3 regions of the Pseudoalteromonas sp. Cn5-37 genome follow, and region 1 is predicted to be linked to each of the others. Evidence: predicted binding sites of a transcription regulator. Region 1 holds the regulator's gene; each other region holds the start of a gene.
The links. Region 1 encodes LexA, which represses DNA repair genes until DNA is damaged. Its sites were predicted from a motif close to TACTGTATNNNNATACAGTA; they were not measured.

Region 1 (6,493 bases):
TACCGCTAGAGGATGTAACTTCTATAATCGGGGTATTTAAAAAATGGCTATATTTAATACCTTCGATTTGCTCAAATTGCGCTGTTATTTTATCAATTGAAGCAGGGTAGTCCGACAATAAAAATGGGCTACTTAAACTGCGATTAGCCAGATGCTTACCATGCACTTTTTCAAGTGGTAATGAGCTCATCACAAGCCCACCTAAAAGCCAAAAAAAGATCTGTAAAGCAAGTAAATAACCAAGCCATTTATGCCCTTTACGAGCATACTTAAACAGGCGTTTATTCATAATTACCCCGTTATTATTGTTATGTGGGCGCTATTTTAGGTTGTTTAGCTAGATTGCCAATGCGGCATAATGTCGCATTAACTGTATTCTAGATTTGGTATATATACAAAACTGAGTTAAAGTTTCAGTCGATATCAATAGAGGGTAAAAACGAGAGTATGTCGGAAATTCAATTTTTAAATGTAGATCTGGAGCTTGAATCAAAGCACGATATTAGTGCGCTTGTTGCTGATTTGAAGAAAAACGCCATGGTTTTACATTATGACCAAGATGAATACCGCCAACTAGCACGTATTGAAGCAACCGCAGATATCAGCTCTCCAGATAAAGCCATTAACCAGCTTTGCGAGCTTATTGAGTCATGCTCGCGCAATGCATTAAAACAGTGGTTATCGTGCTCAAAGCGTACATTTGATATAGGCTTTGAATCAGGTAATTCGCCTAAATGCTTTAACCAACCCCTGCATGCCGATACCTTGTTACGTATCTCTGCAATTGGCGCAGGGATTGAAATTACTATTTATCCTGTCGAAAAATAGCCAGAATTTATCGCTCTACAACAGCTGCGGTCATTCTTGATACGCAGCAAAGCTCTCCTGCGGCATTGGTAATTTTAATATCCCAAACAGATGTTCGCTTACCTAAATGCAGCGGTCTTGCTGTTGCTGTTAACGTTCCTTTGCGTGACGCTTTCATGTGGTTGGCATTAATTTCTTGGCCAACAGCATAGAACTTATTGAAATCAACCACGAAATTGGCTGCATAGCTTGCCACTGTCTCTGCTAATACAACGTTTGCTCCGCCATGAACCATACCCATAGGGTTATGATGCTCAGGAATAGCAGGCATAGTTGCCATTAAATAATCATCACCAATTTCAGTCACCTCAATGCCCATAGTTTTCATTAAAGTGCCTTGACCGGTGATCCCTTGTTCTAGCTCTTTGCAAAGCTCTAACGTGATTGGGTGGTGCCAAATACTCATTGTGTTTCCTTAGCCTGCTAATTAAAGCTAATACCTTATGGCATCTTTCGGTGTGGTTCAATGTTAGTTTTGTAGCAATATGATGGGGTTAATTTAAATTTGCGATTTTCAAATAACTGTATATACTCACAGTTAAATGTACTGTATGGAAAACCAGTTGTATGCGCCCATTAACTAAACGCCAATCGCAAATTTTAGAACTAATTAAAGTCTTTATTAAAGATACAGGCATGCCACCTACGCGTGCTGAAATAGCTCAAACATTAGGTTTTAAAAGTGCCAACGCTGCTGAAGAACACCTAAAAGCACTGGCTAAAAAAGGCATGATCAAAATGAAGCCTGGGGCGAGTCGCGGTATTCAGTTAATTGAAGAAGATGAGCCAGAGCAACTAGGCTTACCTTTAATTGGCCGTGTTGCAGCTGGTGAACCTATTTTGGCGCAAGAGCATGTTGAAAGTCACTGCCAAGTTGATCCTTCATTATTTAAACCTGCAGCCGATTTCTTACTGCGTGTAAATGGTATGAGTATGAAAGACATTGGTATTATGGATGGCGATTTGCTTGCAGTACACAGAACACAAGTTGCTGAAAACGGGCAAGTAGTTGTAGCTCGAGTCGATGAAGATGTAACAGTTAAGCGTCTAGAAAAAGCGGGTCGCAAAGTACTTTTACACGCTGAGAACGAAGAGTTTTCGCCTATTGAGGTTGACCTTGAGCATGAGTCGTTCAACATCGAGGGGTTAGCGGTAGGTGTTATTCGTAACGCTGACTGGATGTAAACGTTCCCAATTTGGTGCATCAAATTGACTCAATTTGGTGCGCCACTGAAATTTTACTACTTACTTAGGATTTGTGAATCCTTACTCTTCATTTAAAGCCTTATATGGCGCAGTTTTCCTCTCTTTTTACATTTCGTTCTTACTCCTAAACATTAAATAACGCGCTGATTATAGTTGTTATTTCTGCACCAAAATAAACATTTATTATCATTAAAACTTGCTTATTGGTCATTTTTTAACTAATTGGTTAATACACTGTATTAACACCTAATTAATAAAAAGACACAAAAATGTGCGAGGTGTTAGTCAAGGGGTCGGTATCATAAGTGGGTCAAAATGATACGTAGTCGCTCTGAACAATAAGAAAAACGAATGGGCACCTTGTTGTATCGCCTTTTCGCTTTGCGTCTTGCAATAGCATCTAAAGGAGCCGTCACATGGGTAAACTGCGTTACGCCTTGTGGCTTATATTGTTTGCACTTCCTGAGCTTGCATTGGCAAATAGCCAATACAATATGCGTAAAGGGGTGACCGATATAAGTAATAATGTTTATGAGTTACACATGACGATATTTATTATCTGCTGTGTAATCGGCATCATCGTATTTGCGGTGATGTTTTGGGCTTTAATACACCACCGTAAATCCAAAGGGGCCAAGCCTGCCCAATTTCATGAAAGTACAAAAGTTGAAATACTTTGGACTGCCATTCCATTTGTCATCTTAATCGCCATGGCTGTGCCTGCCACAAAAACCTTAATTGCCATGGAAGATGCCTCTAAAGCCGATATCACCATTAAAGTGACGGGCTCACAATGGAAGTGGCATTACGAGTACATGGGTGAAGACATTGCCTATTACTCGATTCTATCTACTCCTAAAGATCAAATAGACAACCAAGCAGAGAAAACTGAACATTATTTGCTTGAAGTAGATAAACCGCTAGTACTTCCTATCAATAAAAAAGTTCGCTTTTTAATGACTTCAGACGATGTAATTCATTCATGGTGGGTGCCTGATTTTGCGGTTAAAAAGGATGCAAATCCTGGGTTTATCAATGAAGCGTGGACACGTATTAACGAGCCAGGCGTGTACCGTGGCCAATGTGCTGAGTTATGCGGTAAAGATCATGGCTTTATGCCTGTAGTGGTGAAAGCTTTACCTGAAGATGAGTTTGCTAATTGGCTTGCAGATGCTAAGCAAGAAAAAGCCAATGCGGCCGCAGCAGATGCTGCTTTGCTTGATCAAACATTACCGAAAGAAGAGCTTATGACCTTGGGTGAGCAAGTCTACATGGCTAGTTGTGCTGCATGCCACCAACCTACCGGTATGGGCCTACCTGGCGTATTTCCAGCACTTAAAGGCAGCCCGATTGTATTAGGTGATGTAAAAGATCACATAGATATTGTGTTACACGGTAAGCCTGGCACAGCAATGCAAGCGTTTGATAAACAGCTTTCAATCAAGCAACTTGCTGCGGTTATTACTTATAAGCGAAATGCGTGGGGTAATGACACCGGCGATGTTATCCAACCGAGTCAAATTCAAGCCGCGATTGATGCAGCAGCGGAGGCGAACTAATGAGTAACGTTATTAACGAGCAAGCAACTGGGCATGCGCATCACGACCATCATCACCCTGCTAAAGGTTTTAAGCGTTGGCTTTACACCACCAATCATAAAGACATCGGGAGTTTATACCTGATTTTTTCACTCACCATGTTTTTAATTGGCGGAGCAATGGCAATGGTGATCCGCGCTGAACTGTTTCAGCCTGGATTACAGTTAGTCGATCCGCACTTTTTTAATCAAATGACTACCGTACATGGCTTGATCATGGTGTTTGGTGCCGTTATGCCCGCGTTCACTGGGCTTGCAAACTGGATGGTACCTATGATGATAGGCGCACCGGATATGGCCTTACCACGTATGAATAACTGGAGCTTTTGGATATTGCCTTTCGCATTTTTAATCCTCTTAGCTTCGTTACTCATGCCGGGTGGCGGTCCTGCGTTTGGCTGGACTTTCTACGCACCACTATCAACAACTTACAGTAACGACAACACCGCACTGTTTGTATTTGCTGTACATATCATGGGTATCAGCTCAATTATGGGGGCGATTAACGTTATCGTGACCATCGTCAACCTAAGAGCGCCGGGTATGACGTGGATGAAGCTACCGCTATTTGTTTGGACATGGTTAATCACTGCATTTTTGTTAATTGCTGTTATGCCTGTTTTAGCAGGGGCGGTCACTATGGTGTTGACCGATAAATACTTTGCAACCAGCTTTTTTGATGCAGCCGGTGGGGGCGACCCTGTGATGTTCCAGCACATTTTCTGGTTCTTCGGTCACCCTGAAGTGTACATCATGATTTTACCAGCCTTTGGCATTATATCGACTATCGTACCTACCTTCTCGCGCAAAAAGCTATTTGGCTACGCGTCTATGGTGTATGCAACTTCATCGATTGCGCTGCTAAGTTTTATCGTTTGGGCACACCATATGTTTACCACTGGGATGCCTGTGGCAGGCGAGTTGTTTTTCATGTACGCGACCATGCTCATTTCGGTGCCAACGGGCGTTAAAGTGTTTAACTGGGTGGCCACCATGTGGCGCGGTTCAATTAGCTTCGAAATTCCGATGATGTTTGCCATCGCCTTTATTGTGTTATTCACCTTAGGTGGTTTCTCTGGCTTGATGCTTGCGATTACACCGGCAGATTTTCAATATCATGATACCTATTTTGTGGTGGCACACTTCCATTATGTGCTTGTGACAGGAGCTGTGTTCTCAATTATGGCGGGGGCCTACTACTGGTTACCGAAATGGACCGGCAACATGTATAACGAAACGCTGGCGAAATGGCATTTTTGGTTATCGCTAATCAGTGTCAACGTGTTGTTCTTCCCTATGCACTTTGTTGGCCTTGCCGGTATGCCGCGTCGTATTCCTGACTATGCACTGCAATTCGCTGACTTTAACGCCATTATCAGTATTGGTGGTTTTGCATTTGGCTTATCGCAACTGTTGTTTGTGTTGGTGGTATTTAAATGTGCCAGAGGGGGCGAAAAAGCGCCTGCCAAAGTATGGGATGGAGCTGAAGGTTTAGAGTGGGAAGTCGATTCTCCAGCACCTTATCATACCTTTGAAACACCGCCGGAGATTAAGTAATGAACCATGCACCTTTGCTAAAAAAACTGCTGATTACATGCTTGCTCATGTTTGCTTTTGCTTTTGCAATGGTGCCGCTTTACGACGTGTTTTGCGACGTTACAGGGTTGAATGGTAAGCCATCATTAGAAAAAGCGAGCGCGAGTGAATCAATAAATACACAGCGTCAAGTTGATGTCAGCTTTACCACTCACGCTCAAAGCGGAGCGCCATTTAAGGTGCAGTCTGAGCAATACAGTGTGGCAGTACAACCTGGTGCCATGCGTGAAGTTAAATTCTCAGCGAAAAACACCAGTAATGAAGACAAAGTCATGCAAGCAATTCCATCAGTATCACCGGGTAAAGCGGCAAAGTACTTACATAAAATCGCCTGTTTTTGCTTTGATCAGCAGCCAATGAAAGCCGGTGAAGAAATGGAGTTTACCTTGTTGTTTTATGTTGATACTGAGTTACCCGACGATGTTGAGGAACTGACGTTGTCGTATACCGTGTTTGATATTAGCGGGCATGTTGTGGCTAAAAACGATTAAAAGCCGCCAAGCTAATTGCTAATTGGGAGCAAACAAAATGAATCAAAATTATGAAAAATACTATGTTCCAGCCGAGAGTCCTTGGCCAATAGTTGGCGCCATCGCGATGTTTTTAATTGCTGTTGGTGCTGGTTTAACAGTGATGCAAGTAAGTGGTGAGAGCAGTAGTGGCCAGTATGTGTTGTATCTAGGCATTGCCATATTAATCTATATGGTTTTTAGCTGGTTTAAAAACGTTATTGAAGAGTCTCATAAAGGGCTTTATTCAGCGCAAATGGATCGTTCATTCAAACAAGGTATGGGCTGGTTTATCTTCTCTGAAGTTATGTTCTTTATGGCATTTTTTGGCGCACTATTTTACGCCCGTATGATTTCGGTGCCTTGGCTTGGTGGCGCAAGTAATAATGCTATGACCAATGAAGTACTCTGGCCAACCTTTGAAGCCGTATGGCCGCTATTAACTACGCCAGCGGGCGAGACCACACAAGCTATGGGCTGGCAAGGTCTACCATTGATCAACACGCTTATTCTACTTACCTCATCGGTCACAATTCACTTTGCCCATGTTGCTATTGAAAACAATAAGCGCGGCGCCCTGAAGGTGTTTTTATCTTTAACCGTGCTATTAGGTGTGATTTTCCTTGGCTTACAAGTTTATGAGTATATGCATGCTTATCAAGATCTAGGTTTGACCTTAGATGCGGGCGTTTATGGGAATACCTTTTTCTTGTTAACG
Region 2 (6,493 bases), on a different contig from region 1:
TGGCGGTCGTCGATACACCACAGGACTACCTTATTAATAATTGTTATTATTTATTATGCAAAAACAAATATACCAGATTCATTTTTAGATTTATAAATTTTTTATGAAGATTAATGAAATTTCTGAGGAATCTTTCGCTTTGTCCAAAATAGCATGTTTATGCAGTTGACTTTACATAGAAGTATTTTTACATTAGTCCAATGAAACAAAATATCTCTCGCACTTATTTTTCTTTTTTTAGCTTCTTTAGATAGAGGAGGCTTAACTGTTTGCGAGATAATTTCACCGAATAGCTAAAGCCTCCCTCTTGGGAGGCTTTTTTGTTTGTGCACTGTTTTGGAATGAGGAAACCAACATGAGCATTGATACATTAAATGCGTTACGACACGATATAAATGAAATCGACTCCGACTTACTTGTGTTACTGGCTAAAAGACGCCGTATAAGCCACAGCGTAGTCGAATATAAAATAGCCAATAACAAACCAATTCGTGATGAAGCTCGCGAACAAGCACTACTGGAAAAACTAATCAGTTATGGTAAGTCATTAGGTCTTGACGCTTACTACATTAATAATGTGTTTCAAACTATTCTTGAAGACTCAGTTTTAAACCAGCAAGCCATGCTGCAAAAGAACCTCAACCCAGAAGCTATGAGCGAAAGCCATCGTGTTGCGTATTTGGGTGGGCAAGGCTCATATAGCCAACTAGCCTGCCATAAATATTTTAGCCGCCGCCCTGGCAAAGTGATTGAAATGGGTTGCTCTAGCTTTGAACAGATCACTGGTAAAGTTGAAAGTGGACAGGCTGATTTTGGCTTACTGCCAATTGAAAACACCAGCTCAGGAAGTATCAATGAAGTATTCGACTTATTACAACACGCACAAGTATCAATTGTAGGTGAAGTAACCCATAGCGTTGAGCACTGTTTATTAGCAATGCCAGGTACTGAGCTATCTCATATCAATAAAATTTTTGCTCATCCACAACCTTTTGCTCAATGTAGCCGTTTCATTCAAGGGCTAGGTGACATTCAACATGAAACCTGTGATTCAACCTTCCACGCATTGCAATCTGCGGTTGAAACAGCAAATAGCGCCGCTATCGGCTCAGCTCAAGCTGGCAAAAATGTTGGTTTAGAAGTAATTAAGTCAGGCCTTGCAAACCAAAGCGAAAACCACAGCCGCTTTATTGTTGTCGCCCGTAAGCCGCTACAAGTATCGAAACAAATTCCGACCAAAACCAGTTTAATCATGGCGACTAAACAACAAGCAGGTTCATTGGCTGATGCTTTAATGATTTTTAAACATCACCAAATTAACCTAGTAAAACTAGAATCTCGCCCCGTACCAGGAAATCCGTGGGAAGAAGTGTTTTATGTTGACCTCGAAGCAAACCTTGATGACTTACATGTTAAGCAAGCGCTTGAAGAGCTGAAAGAACACACTCAGTACACACGTGTATTAGGCTGTTACCAAAGTGAGTCTTTGCAGGCTGTTAGTGTGTAATAGCCTGCCTAGATATGACTAATGAAAAGGAGTCTGTCGACTCCTTTTTCGTATAATTTCATCTTAGATACTTGCACCCATAGCCCTGTCTAAGCATAATCTTGAAAACAATTTGAAATTGGATCTTTCATGAATTGGTTAGCAGAATTAGCAACTAAAAGAACACCTTGGTTATTACTAGCGTTTATTTCACTCGCATTTGAAGTCACAGCATTGTTTTTTCAATACAACATGGGACTTGAGCCATGCATCATGTGTATTTATCAGCGCACCGCTGTTTTAGGCTTACTTGCAGCGGGTGTGATTGGTGCGATTAACCCAAAAAGTATGGTTGTTCGCTTAGTCGCATTTGCCACTTGGGGTATCTCAGCAATTTGGGGTTACTTTATTGCTAAAGAACACATTGCAATGCAAAACAATACCGACCCGTTTGCATTTAGCTGTGCATTTGAACCTAACTTCCCAAGTTTTATGCCTTTGCATGAATGGATCCCTAGCTTCTTTGCTGCCACTGGTGATTGTGGCAATATCGATTGGCAGTTTGCTTCAATGAGCATGCCGGCATGGATGGAAGTGATTTTTGCAGCATTTTCAGTGGTATTTGTGGCTGTTTTAGTTAGCCGATTAGTGAGCAAAAAGTCGCTATAATGATTTATTTTTTTACTAGCCAAATCCCTACTTTAAAAAACTTTAAAGTAAGGCAACGCCAGCAGATTATTGCTCTTGCTTTGGCTCATTTAAGCCCGAGCAAAAAGATCATTTTATCGGTATGTAAGCTTGCCTTTTTAGCGCCATTATTTTTAGGTTTAGCTTACTTTGAAGGGTGGATGCTTATTCCTTGGTTGTTGTTAGCAGGTTTAAGTTACCCTCTTATCACAACACCTATCGAAAACATGTTCGCGTTAGCGTATTTAGACAAGGCTATCAGTGAAATTAAACAGGGCGAATAACGCCCTGTATAGGTGATAACCTGCTATTTATAGAGTAATTTTCCCCTCAAGTTTAGCGAATAGCTTATCACCAATTCCTTTTACTTCTTTTAATTGTTCTAGCGACTTAAACGAGCCTTGCTTGGTGCGATGCTCGACAATCGCTTTCGCTTTTGATTCACCAATACCCGGTAATTGAGTTAACTGCTCAATGCTGGCTTTATTAATACTCAGCTTTTGCATTTTAACTTGTGTTGCTTTGGTTGGTGTTTCGGCTGATACCTGTGTAGCAGGTAGTAATGCAAGAGTAGCGGCAAGTAAAATACTTGATAGTAATTTCATAATTTCCTCCATGACGCCCTTGTTTGGACTGATAGTTAGCGATTACCCAACACTCACTCCATCGCTTGTGTTTAACTTTGGGTAACATTTTAAATAAAGCTAATACACAAAGTATTGTCAAATTTACTAAATAAAAATTTTCTCAAGTTACTTGCAAAGTAAGGCTCGAAGCATTACTGTATATAAAAACAGTAATCTTAGCAGCGATTTTACGCTGCAATGCCAGGCTTAAATGCAGGAGAAATCATGGCTGTTGTTGTTAAATATGTTGTAGAAAGAAACGGAGTCGAGCGCATGACGTTTACTACTAAGAAAGAAGCTGATGCGTATGACAAAATGCTCGACATTGCTGAGTCATTAGAACTTATGCTTGAAAAAGTTGATGTACCATTAAGCGAGCAACAAATTGAGTCACTGGCGCTTGAAATGGCAAAAGAAAAAGACCAATTTATGGCGGTACTTAAAGGTGCAAAAGACGCGCCAGCTAAACCTAAAAAAGCAAAGTCAGACGATAACGTTGCTGATATAAAAGAAAAAGCGGCAAGCTAAACGCAAATTTAGATCATAAAAAAGGGCAACATCCGTTGCCCTTTTTTGTGTTTAATCAAAAACTACAATGACGATTCAACTTCATCAAATAAATCTGTAATTTCTTTTTTTGGCTCAGCCGTCATAAGGCTAACAACAACTATGGCTATTGTTGATAAAATAAAGCCAGGGACAATCTCATAAATGATTGCACTTAATGCTTGGCCATCAATAGTAATTGGCGCGTATATCCAAAACAGCACTGTTGCTGCACCAACAACCATGCCACTAATAGCCCCTTGTAAGTTCATGCGTTTCCAGTAAAGGCTCAGTAGCACCAGTGGACCAAATGCTGCACCGAAACCAGCCCATGCATTACTTACTAAGTCTAAAATAGAGCTATTACGGTCATAAGCTAGGTAAATAGCAAATAAGGCAACTAAGATAACACTAATACGACCAACTAAAACCAGCTCTTTTTGAGATGCACTACGGTTTAAGTAAATTTTGTAGAAATCCTCAGTTAGAGAGCTTGAACACACTAACAACTGTGATGAGATAGTACTCATAATTGCCGCTAAAATTGCTGCCAATAAGAAACCGGCAATTAAAGGATGGAAGATAAGCTCAGACAACACTAAGAAAATAGTTTCTTTATCATCAATAGGCATTTGGTTTTCAAGCATATAAGCAGCACCAAATAGACCAGTTAGCACAGCACCAATTGCTGATAGCGTCATCCACGACATACCCACACGACGCATGGTTGGCATATCTTTCACTGAACGTACAGACATAAAACGCACAATAATATGTGGCTGACCAAAATAACCAAGGCCCCATGCCATTGCTGAAATAATCGCTATAGTCGAACCACCTGCAAACCAATCCATCATATTAAGTGCATGAATTTCTGATTCTTTTGGTGAGCTTAATAATAAGTCATAGCGTGCATTGGCAAGTGTATCCATAACTGGCTGATCAAGCATGGTAAACGTCGCAATTGGCACAGCCAGCAGCGAGATAAACATGATACAACCTTGCACAAAGTCAGTCAGGCTCACGGCTAAGAAGCCACCAAACAAGGTATATAACACGACGACACCTGTTGTGATGTATAGACCCATTTCGTAGCTCATATTAAATGAGTTTTCGAACAACTTACCACCTGCAACAACACCTGATGAGGTATATAAAGTAAAGAAAACAATGATTACAATCGCAGAGATAACACGCAGAATATTCTTATTATCATCAAAGCGGTTTGCGAAGTAATCAGGAATGGTGATTGAGTCATTCGCCTTTTCTGTGTAAACACGCAAGCGAGGCGCGACTAAGAAGTAGTTAGCCCAAGCACCGAGTACTAGACCAATGGCAATCCAAACCTTACTTAAACCAAACAAGTACATTGCACCTGGTAGGCCCATTAGCAGCCAACCACTCATGTCAGATGCGCCAGCTGAAAGCGCAGCAACACTTGGTGATAAATTACGACCACCTAGCATATAGCCTGATACATCGTCGGTAGATTGCTTATAAGCATATAGCCCAATCCCCAACATGACGATGAAGTACAATGCTAACGAAATTATCATTCCTGTTTCCAAATTAGCCTCCAAAAGTTGTTTAATGTTGGCTTTTAATCCGAATAATGACTCGCAAGTTATTTAATTTAAAGACATTATTGGGGTAAAAACCTATATCATCCACGACTATATCATGCTTACCCCCCTTAACTCCAATCAAGCAGATAAATGACAAAGCTCAATTTTTCAACTTTTATCTAACATTTTTCTTATATTTAATCGCAAGTTATAGAATTTATCTGCAAATTATCCTAGTCTTTAATTCTTAATAAAATAATAACTTTTCCTCGCAAATGAACATTTAGCTAATGCTATTTCAGGCACAATGCAATATATTGCGAGAAGTAAATGAATTAACAGATGTGGACATGTTTGGACTATGTATTTTTACGCTGCACGCCAACCTATTTTAGACAGGGATAAAAAACTAATTGGCTACGAGCTTTTATTTCGAGATGGCGTAGACAATGTTTTTCCTGATATTGATGGCGATGAAGCAACGTCACGACTTATTGAAGGCAGCCAATTTAATTTTGGTTTAGAGGATTTAACGGATAACAAACCTGCTTATATCAACTTTACTCTAGAAACCTTGCAAAAGGGTTATCCACTTTTACTTGGTAAAGAGCAGGTGGTAGTAGAGATATTAGAAACAATCCAACCAGGTAAACGCCTACTGGCATTAGTTAAAGATCTAAAAGAAAAAGGCTATATACTTGCACTTGATGATTACATTCACCAACCTGTATGGCGACACTTTTATCCTTACATCGATATTATTAAGATTGACTTTCTAACTTGTGATGTAGACTCAATAAAAGCGATCATCGAGGCTATTAAGCCGTATCCACACATAAAGTTGCTTGCTGAGAAAGTTGAAACATACGAAAAGTATCAGCTTGCCCTAGAAATGGGCTTTAGCTACTTCCAAGGGTTTTTCTTTTCAAAACCTGAGATGGTACAAAGCAAAACTTTGCCGCCATCAGAGATGGCTCTTGCCGAGCTTCTATACGAAACATCGAGTATTGATCTAAACCTCAGAAAAATCACTGAGGTGTTTGAACGTGACGTTAACTTATCTTATAAGTTGCTACGCTACTCAAACTCAGCGGCCTTTAAACGTCGCGCTGAAATCAGCACAATTAAACAAGCGCTTATTGTATTAGGAAGTGAAGAAATTAAACGTTTCTTATCACTTTTATTTGCAGCGCAAGTCGCAGCAGATAAGCCAGCCGAACTAATTCGCCTTTCATTGACCCGTGCTCGGTTTGCTGAATTATTGGCAATCAGCCACGGCAAAATGCGAGATACTGGTATGGCATTTTTAACGGGTATGATGTCGTTAATGGATGCAATCCTCGACGAAGATATGCCAAGTGTAATGAACAAGTTACCGCTGACTATTGAAATTAAAGATGCGCTACTCAAAGATGAAGGCTTATTAGCAACGTATTTAAAGCTGGTAAAATTTTATGAGCAAGCAAATTGGGAAAAAGCGAAAGAAATCCAACAACAACTTGGACTTAAACCTGAAGAAGTACCTGACGCTTACCATGATGCATTGAGTTGGTCTAATGACCAAATGAGTGTGTTTGGGGACT
Region 3 (6,493 bases), on a different contig from region 1:
TGGTGTTTTCTATGAATAATCAGCAATACTCAATGGCCGAGCGATGGCTTAATTTATTTGAGCTGTGTTTGGGTTTGATGTTTTTTAGTGCAGGAGCTTTCTATGCTTATCTGTTTTGTATGACAGGTAAAACTGATTTCATATTGCTATTTGTGACGTTCATAGGCTTTGTGGCTGGTATAGCAATGATAGGGAGAGCCATCGTTTGCATGTCTGCTTGGCACTCACATCACAATCAAAGGAGTTGTAATCGAATGTTTACTTTAAAACGAATTGGGCATGATGACGTTAAATTAAGTGATGTTAAGACGCTTGAAGATATAGTTAGAAAACTAGTTTCGTCATATGCTTCTATCCGTATTACTAAGAAGAGTGGGTTGAATAATGTTATCTTCGTTACCGTTGAAAATGGGGTTGTAAAGGATACATATACAGGAGAATTGATAGACTTTGAAGCATTGGGCAGTTAACACCATGAAAGTGTTTATATACTGGCTAATTCAAAACCCTAACATCTTAGCTATGATTTTATTAGCTTTCCTCTTACTCACCGCGATTATATTCATAATTTTATGCTTTAACTTTAGCCTGGCTTTAGGGCTGCTTTATTTAGTGTGTGAATACGCGGCTATACGCTTCCTACTAATGCCTTTCATTAGTGAAGTGCTGCGCCCATAGCTAGCGCACTAATAGAATAGCTTGGTACGCTCCATGAGCATGCTAATAGCATTAGACTCCCTGCTTTTAACTTTAGGTGATAGTAAATCTTTGAATTGCGCTGTTTCAAATACATGGAGATGGTTATCACCTTGTATTGATTTACAGTTAGGGCAAGTGTTTGCCCAGTACTTACCGCCGTATTGCTTAGAAAATCTCAGCTCAATTGTATAAGGGCGCGGAAATGGTGGTTCATCTTCGCAAAATGGCGTCCCTAACCACCAAAACACGGGGATTACTTCTGAACATCTATAGCAAGTTTCAATGTCGGCTATGAACGGCTTATCTGGGGATTTGCGAGCAGTTGTGTACAGCTCTCTAGGAATTGAGAACTTATCTGCAACAGCAATTATTTTAGAGCCTTTCTTGCTGGTATTGCTGCATGATTGGCAAAGCCTTGGTGATAGCTTTGAGTTTAGAGGTCGCCAATTGTATGGATCTTTAAGAACGTCAGAGGCATTAAGTTTGATCCAGCTTCTTAATGCCGAACCATTTGAAATGCTATATGGTCTCCAGTCTTGCTCTTGTTCAGATACAATTTCGATGCCCAAATAGATTGACTGTCCTTTATGGCTAAATTGCCCAATCACATCACATACTGAGTCATGGTAGTAATAATCAGTTTGAACCCCTTCAAATGTACAATATTTTATATCTCTTTGTATTTCTTTGAGGCATTGATAGCAATTTTGATGGATCTGTATTGTTGTCTCAGCCTTTTTGTTTTCTAAGATGACATCTTTAATTAGTTTTTTGGCTTTCTTATAACTATCACTTAGGCTGATGCAGTTGTTAGTTTTTGGGTGGATGAGCATCTTATTTTGCATAGAAGACAAATCACACATAAGCGCTTCACCACAATATGGACAAGTATAGGTTCCGCCCACTTGAATCGATTGAGCTGCAATTAAATGGCCTGAGTAATTGATACCAAATGGGACCGGTATTTCGTGCATATTTGTATCTTTATTTAAGGAATTATTTAAGATAGTCTGCTATACATGATTTAATAACATTAAAAAACACTATAGGTGCATCATGGAAATGCCCGATTTATCGCATAATTTTAAGCTATTCATGTTGGCTTTTAACATTACCATTCTTTCAATTGGGTTGGGTTATTTTATTTACTCTGGGGTTTATACCTTGGTAGGGTTCTTCTAAATAATCTTTATGCTTTCGCAATAGGTAAATCTGAAAGTTTTGTTGTATAACTCAAAGGTGCTAAATCATCTTTAGGCCGCCAAGACTGAGAGAACCCTTCACTTGCGAGCTTTATTGCACTACGTCCAAATTTTCTATTTATCTCATCAATGACCAACGTTTTTGAGCTAATATTCAGTGGTAAAGTCTCAGATAACAGTTCAAGTTGTTGCATATCATCGTGTAATGAAAGTTCTTCAAAAATAACGCCAGCTTTTTTGTATTTAAACCCCTTCTTATAAATAGCTTTTAATGCAAAGCTTGCATAAGACACCAGTGTTGATGTATCCGCGGTGGGGTAGGGTAGTTTAATTGATTGTGACTTATGATACTGCGGCTCTGCCTGTCTAAATGAATCTGTGTGGATGAATATTGTTATTGCCGATGTGTAAGATTTAAATCGACGAAGTTTAAACGCAGCCTTTGTTGCATGTGCTGTAACAGCTTCAGAAAGCTCCGTAAGCTCTATCACCGGTTTTCCCATACTCTGAGATACGCAAATTCTATCGCGAGAGTCGTTTACATCTTTCAATTCAACCGCAGATTTTCCTCGTAACTCTTCCACAGTACGGGCAAGAACAACTGTGAACGTCTTTTTGATCCAACTAATGTCGGCATTTTTAAGGTCATACCCCGTATAGATTCCAAATTTATTTAGCTTTTTAGTAGTTCTACTTCCAACCCCCCAAATATCCTCTACAGGAGTATGTTTGAGAGCCCAATCAATTTTGTATTGTGAATCTAATACAACCACACCATTGGTGTGTTCTTTCCACTCTTTCTTTTTGGCGCAGTGACTTCCAAGTTTCGCTAGTGTCATTGTCTGAGATATACCCAAGCCACAACTAATACCTAAGTTCCTCTTAAGTGTCCTCTGTATGGTGTGTGCGTAGTCTTTTATATCTTTTGTAAAGTTTATATCGATGCGCCCAAAGCATTCATCAACAGAGTATCGTATTGTATCGAATAGGAAGTACTCTAACTCGGTATGAAAACGGTTACTCAAATCACCAAACAGCGTGAAATTACTCCCCCACAAGTGACCACCATGCGCAGCCACCAGTTGTTTAACTTTAAATGCTGGCTCTCCCATTTTGATACCTAAATCTTTGATAGCTTGATTTCGAGCTACAACATTGCCCTGGTTAGAACTAAGAACGCCAAGAGGGGTTTTATCAAAGTCGTATTGGGGGTTAAAGAGTTGGCAAAACGAAACGTAAGCAGCATTGATGTCGCAAAGAACCCACATAATTAGAATATCTTGATTAAACCAGTGACAACGCCCCAGACTACATGAGTATCCCAGTCATTGTTTTCATCGATATCAATTTCAATTGGCTCGAAGTCGGGGTTTTTACTAATAAAAACGGCTTTGTTGTTTTTTAATTGTAGTTCTTTCACAACAAATTCGTTGTCTAATGTAGCTAATACGATTCGTCCAGTTTTAATTGTTACTGACCTATCTACAACTATTATCGAGCCGTCAGTAATGTCTGGGGACATGCTGTTGCCTGACACCCTGAATAGGAATGTACTACTAGGGCGCTTAATTAGGAGCTCATCTAAACTGATTGAGTCGGATAGGTGATCTTCGCATGGATTGGGGAAACCTGCAGCAACTGAAAAGTCTGCAATAGGTAATTCTGTGGTTGAAGGGGTAAGTTTGCTAAGCATAATCACAAAATACTGTACAAATAAACAGTAATTTTAGATGTGAATATTCCACATTACAACCAAGAAGTTTCTTTTAGGCTCGCGGTCTATGTGATTTCATCAATTATTAGTTAAATTTAAACCTTTTTCCCAGAATCAGGCGCGATTTAATGCATATGATAGCTTTGGCAAAAATATATGAGCTGGAGTAACTATGGATTTATGTTCAATTTCTGCGGAAGACGGTGATAAAGCTGTTTTCTTCAATGGGGTTTTGATTGCATACTATAATGCAGCAACTGATGAGCCAAACGTGTTATCTTTTGTTGAAAGTGTTGCTGATAATTTGAGTAGCGCTTCTGGTGCCAATATTAAAAAGGCGAAAATAGACAAAGCTCCTGACTTTGTTCATTGGGAGCAGAGCAAACAAGTAGAGAATATACTTTGGCCCAATGAAACAGCTAAACCTCCTATTTCTGATTTTTTCTCTCCAATTGAGCTGAATTCTCAACCATAAACATTCATAATAGTTTATCGCTTGACCGCTAAATTTTGCCTTCGCAGGTGCGGTCAAGCGCTCCTCTTAAAAAATCATGTAGTAAATTTTTATTACTGTATTTGAGAGAGATTTCACGTCTACTCGCTAACGACTAGGAAGCAAGATCAGACTAATCATATTTTGCACTTTTAACGATTCGCCTGTAGTTGAACCCAACTATAAAAGTGCTTTTACTCCAGTGTTAATTCCGAAACCGCCTAACGTTAAAAATATAAACAAACAACTTCCCAAAAGTAGGGGTCTTATTCCAGCTTGACGAATTGCCCCAATGTGAGTTCGTAGTCCCAATGCCACCATGGCGATAGTGAGTAATATATTATCAAACCACACAATATTGTTTGTTGTACTCTGAGATAGGTTAATTAGTGAATTACATCCACTTACTAAAATGAAGTAAACCGCAAACCAAGGAATTGATAGGTCTGAAGATTTTTCTAAGTTATAGTTTTTCTTTGTATCCTTTCGTTTTTGCCAATATGATAAACCAAACAAAAATGGGGCAAGCATCATTACCCTTAACATTTTTTCAATTACTGCCGTGTCGGCTGCATTTGCACTAATAGCGGTACCCGCAGCAACTACCTGAGCTACTTCATGAATGGTTGAACCAACAAAAATACCGTATTCGTATTCACTCAACCCTATATATTCAAACATTAAGGGGTAAGTAAACATACTTAGGGTTCCAAATACAACGACTGTTGCGACCGCAATAGATACTTTATGTGCTTGTGCTTTAATAACTGGTTCTGTTGCCATTATTGCTGCAGCACCACAAATAGAGCTCCCAGCACCAATAAGAATAGTTGTTTGCTCATCAAGTTTAAATAAACGTTTACCTAACTGAATTGCTAGGATAAATGTACCTAGTAATATGGCTAAATCAATAACTAGCCCTAACCAACCAATTTCTGTTATTTGTGAGAATGTAATTCTAAAGCCAAATAAAATGATGCCAGCTTTAAGTAAGAAGCTTTTTGCGTAGTCTACTCCAATATCAGTATGAGTTGCGATACGGGAAAACAAACTGTTTCCTACTATGATGCCGAGGATAATTCCAATAGTGAGTGAACTAACTTGTGCATTTTGCAAAACGGAAAGTTTACTTAGGGCTATTGATATACTTGCTAATGTAATTACCAACATTAGGCCCAACCACCATCGACTATCTGTGAGTTTTTTTGTTTGGGATTTAAATAGACACCGCGTATAGAACAACATAAACGTCCTTCAATAAATTGCTTTATTTACTTGACTGCATTTTAGAAAGACCCAAAATATAACTCCAATACATTAATTTTATGATTTAATAACTTAAGGTTATCTTATGAACTTGAACGCATTGAGAGTCTTTTATACTGTAGCGAAATTGCAAAGCTTCTCGGGTGCGGCAGAAACTCTTTTCATTAGTCAGCCAGCGGTATCTAAAGCGTTAAAAGAGCTAGAGCATCAATTAAGTCTTAAACTTATCGAACGTGCCACAAAAGGGAGAAAACTCGCATTAACTGAGGGCGGAGTTGCTTTATATGAACATGCTCGTAATATTTTTGCTATTGAAAAGACGGCAATAGACGATATAAAGTCACGTACCGGACTAAAGCGTGGCACAATTGTCATTGGTACTAGCACTACAATTGCAAGTTATTGGTTACCACCTTACTTAGCCAGGTTCTGTAGTGCTTACCCAAATATAAAAGTTGAAGTGAAGGTCGAAAATACGGAAAAGATTGAACATGCGTTGCTTGAGTGCTCAATTGACTTGGCTCTTGTTGAAGGGACACCAACAGAAAAAAAGATAGTACCTACACACTGGCAAGATGATTTGATGAGTGTCGTTACCCCACCTCATTTTAAGCCTAGCCCTAATATAAATGAATGGCTTAACCAACAGTTTTGGTTACTCCGTGAGCCAGGCTCTGGAACACGTGAAATGTCAGTTAAAATGTTAGAAAAACAAGGTATAAAAGTTAGCAATAGTATGCAACTAGGGAGTAATGAAGCTATAGCTCGCTCAGTCGCACAAGGAATGGGAATAGCCATATTGCCAAATGTGGTCACAGAAGATTTAGTGCAACTAAAAAAGTTAAAGCGCTTGAGTCAAGTTAAAGGTGAAATGCTATCTAGGCCTCTATATCAGTTACAATGCCGAGGTAGATCTTCTTCACATTCTGCCGAGGCATTAAAAAGAATTTTATTTTCAGAAGTTTAGCTTCAAGTGCATCCGCAAGTTTAGTTTCTTCACTACTTTTAGTTCACTCAAACCATTTTCGTAGGTTAGGTATCTTCTAGAAAAATGATATCTTTTCCCTGACTTTTAGCTACATTACTAGTTTGTGCCGTTTTAACAAGGTGCGGTATCGC

Region 2: L1266_RS11155 (YebG family protein) is a predicted target of LexA. The motif match lies at 2,953-2,972, and genes of this name have one in related genera.
Region 3: L1266_RS19555 (LexA family protein) is a predicted target of LexA. The motif match lies at 3,605-3,624, and genes of this name have one in related genera.

Annotation. Positions count from the first base shown of each region.
Region 1 covers NZ_JAKGBA010000009.1:62,712-69,204, forward strand. Annotated here, with positions in the region: gene L1266_RS12505 (hypothetical protein) at 1-289, opposite strand, end outside; gene L1266_RS12510 (hypothetical protein) at 448-828, shown strand; gene L1266_RS12515 (PaaI family thioesterase) at 836-1,273, opposite strand; gene lexA (transcriptional repressor LexA) at 1,435-2,052, shown strand; gene coxB (cytochrome c oxidase subunit II) at 2,490-3,632, shown strand; gene ctaD (cytochrome c oxidase subunit I) at 3,632-5,227, shown strand; gene L1266_RS12535 (cytochrome c oxidase assembly protein) at 5,227-5,757, shown strand; gene L1266_RS12540 (cytochrome c oxidase subunit 3) at 5,795-6,493, shown strand, end outside.
Region 2 covers NZ_JAKGBA010000007.1:93,951-100,443, forward strand. Annotated here, with positions in the region: gene L1266_RS11135 (chorismate mutase) at 356-1,507, shown strand; gene dsbB (disulfide bond formation protein DsbB) at 1,637-2,155, shown strand; gene L1266_RS11145 (DUF6170 family protein) at 2,155-2,457, shown strand; gene L1266_RS11150 (ComEA family DNA-binding protein) at 2,485-2,778, opposite strand; gene L1266_RS11155 (YebG family protein) at 3,025-3,327, shown strand; gene putP (sodium/proline symporter PutP) at 3,390-4,901, opposite strand; gene L1266_RS11165 (EAL and HDOD domain-containing protein) at 5,272-6,493, shown strand, end outside.
Region 3 covers NZ_JAKGBA010000031.1:15,480-21,972, forward strand. Annotated here, with positions in the region: gene L1266_RS19540 (hypothetical protein) at 12-470, shown strand; gene L1266_RS19545 (hypothetical protein) at 687-1,673, opposite strand; gene L1266_RS19550 (Y-family DNA polymerase) at 1,889-3,169, opposite strand; gene L1266_RS19555 (LexA family protein) at 3,172-3,594, opposite strand; gene L1266_RS19560 (hypothetical protein) at 3,788-4,090, shown strand; gene L1266_RS19565 (YeiH family protein) at 4,289-5,353, opposite strand; gene L1266_RS19570 (LysR substrate-binding domain-containing protein) at 5,460-6,341, shown strand.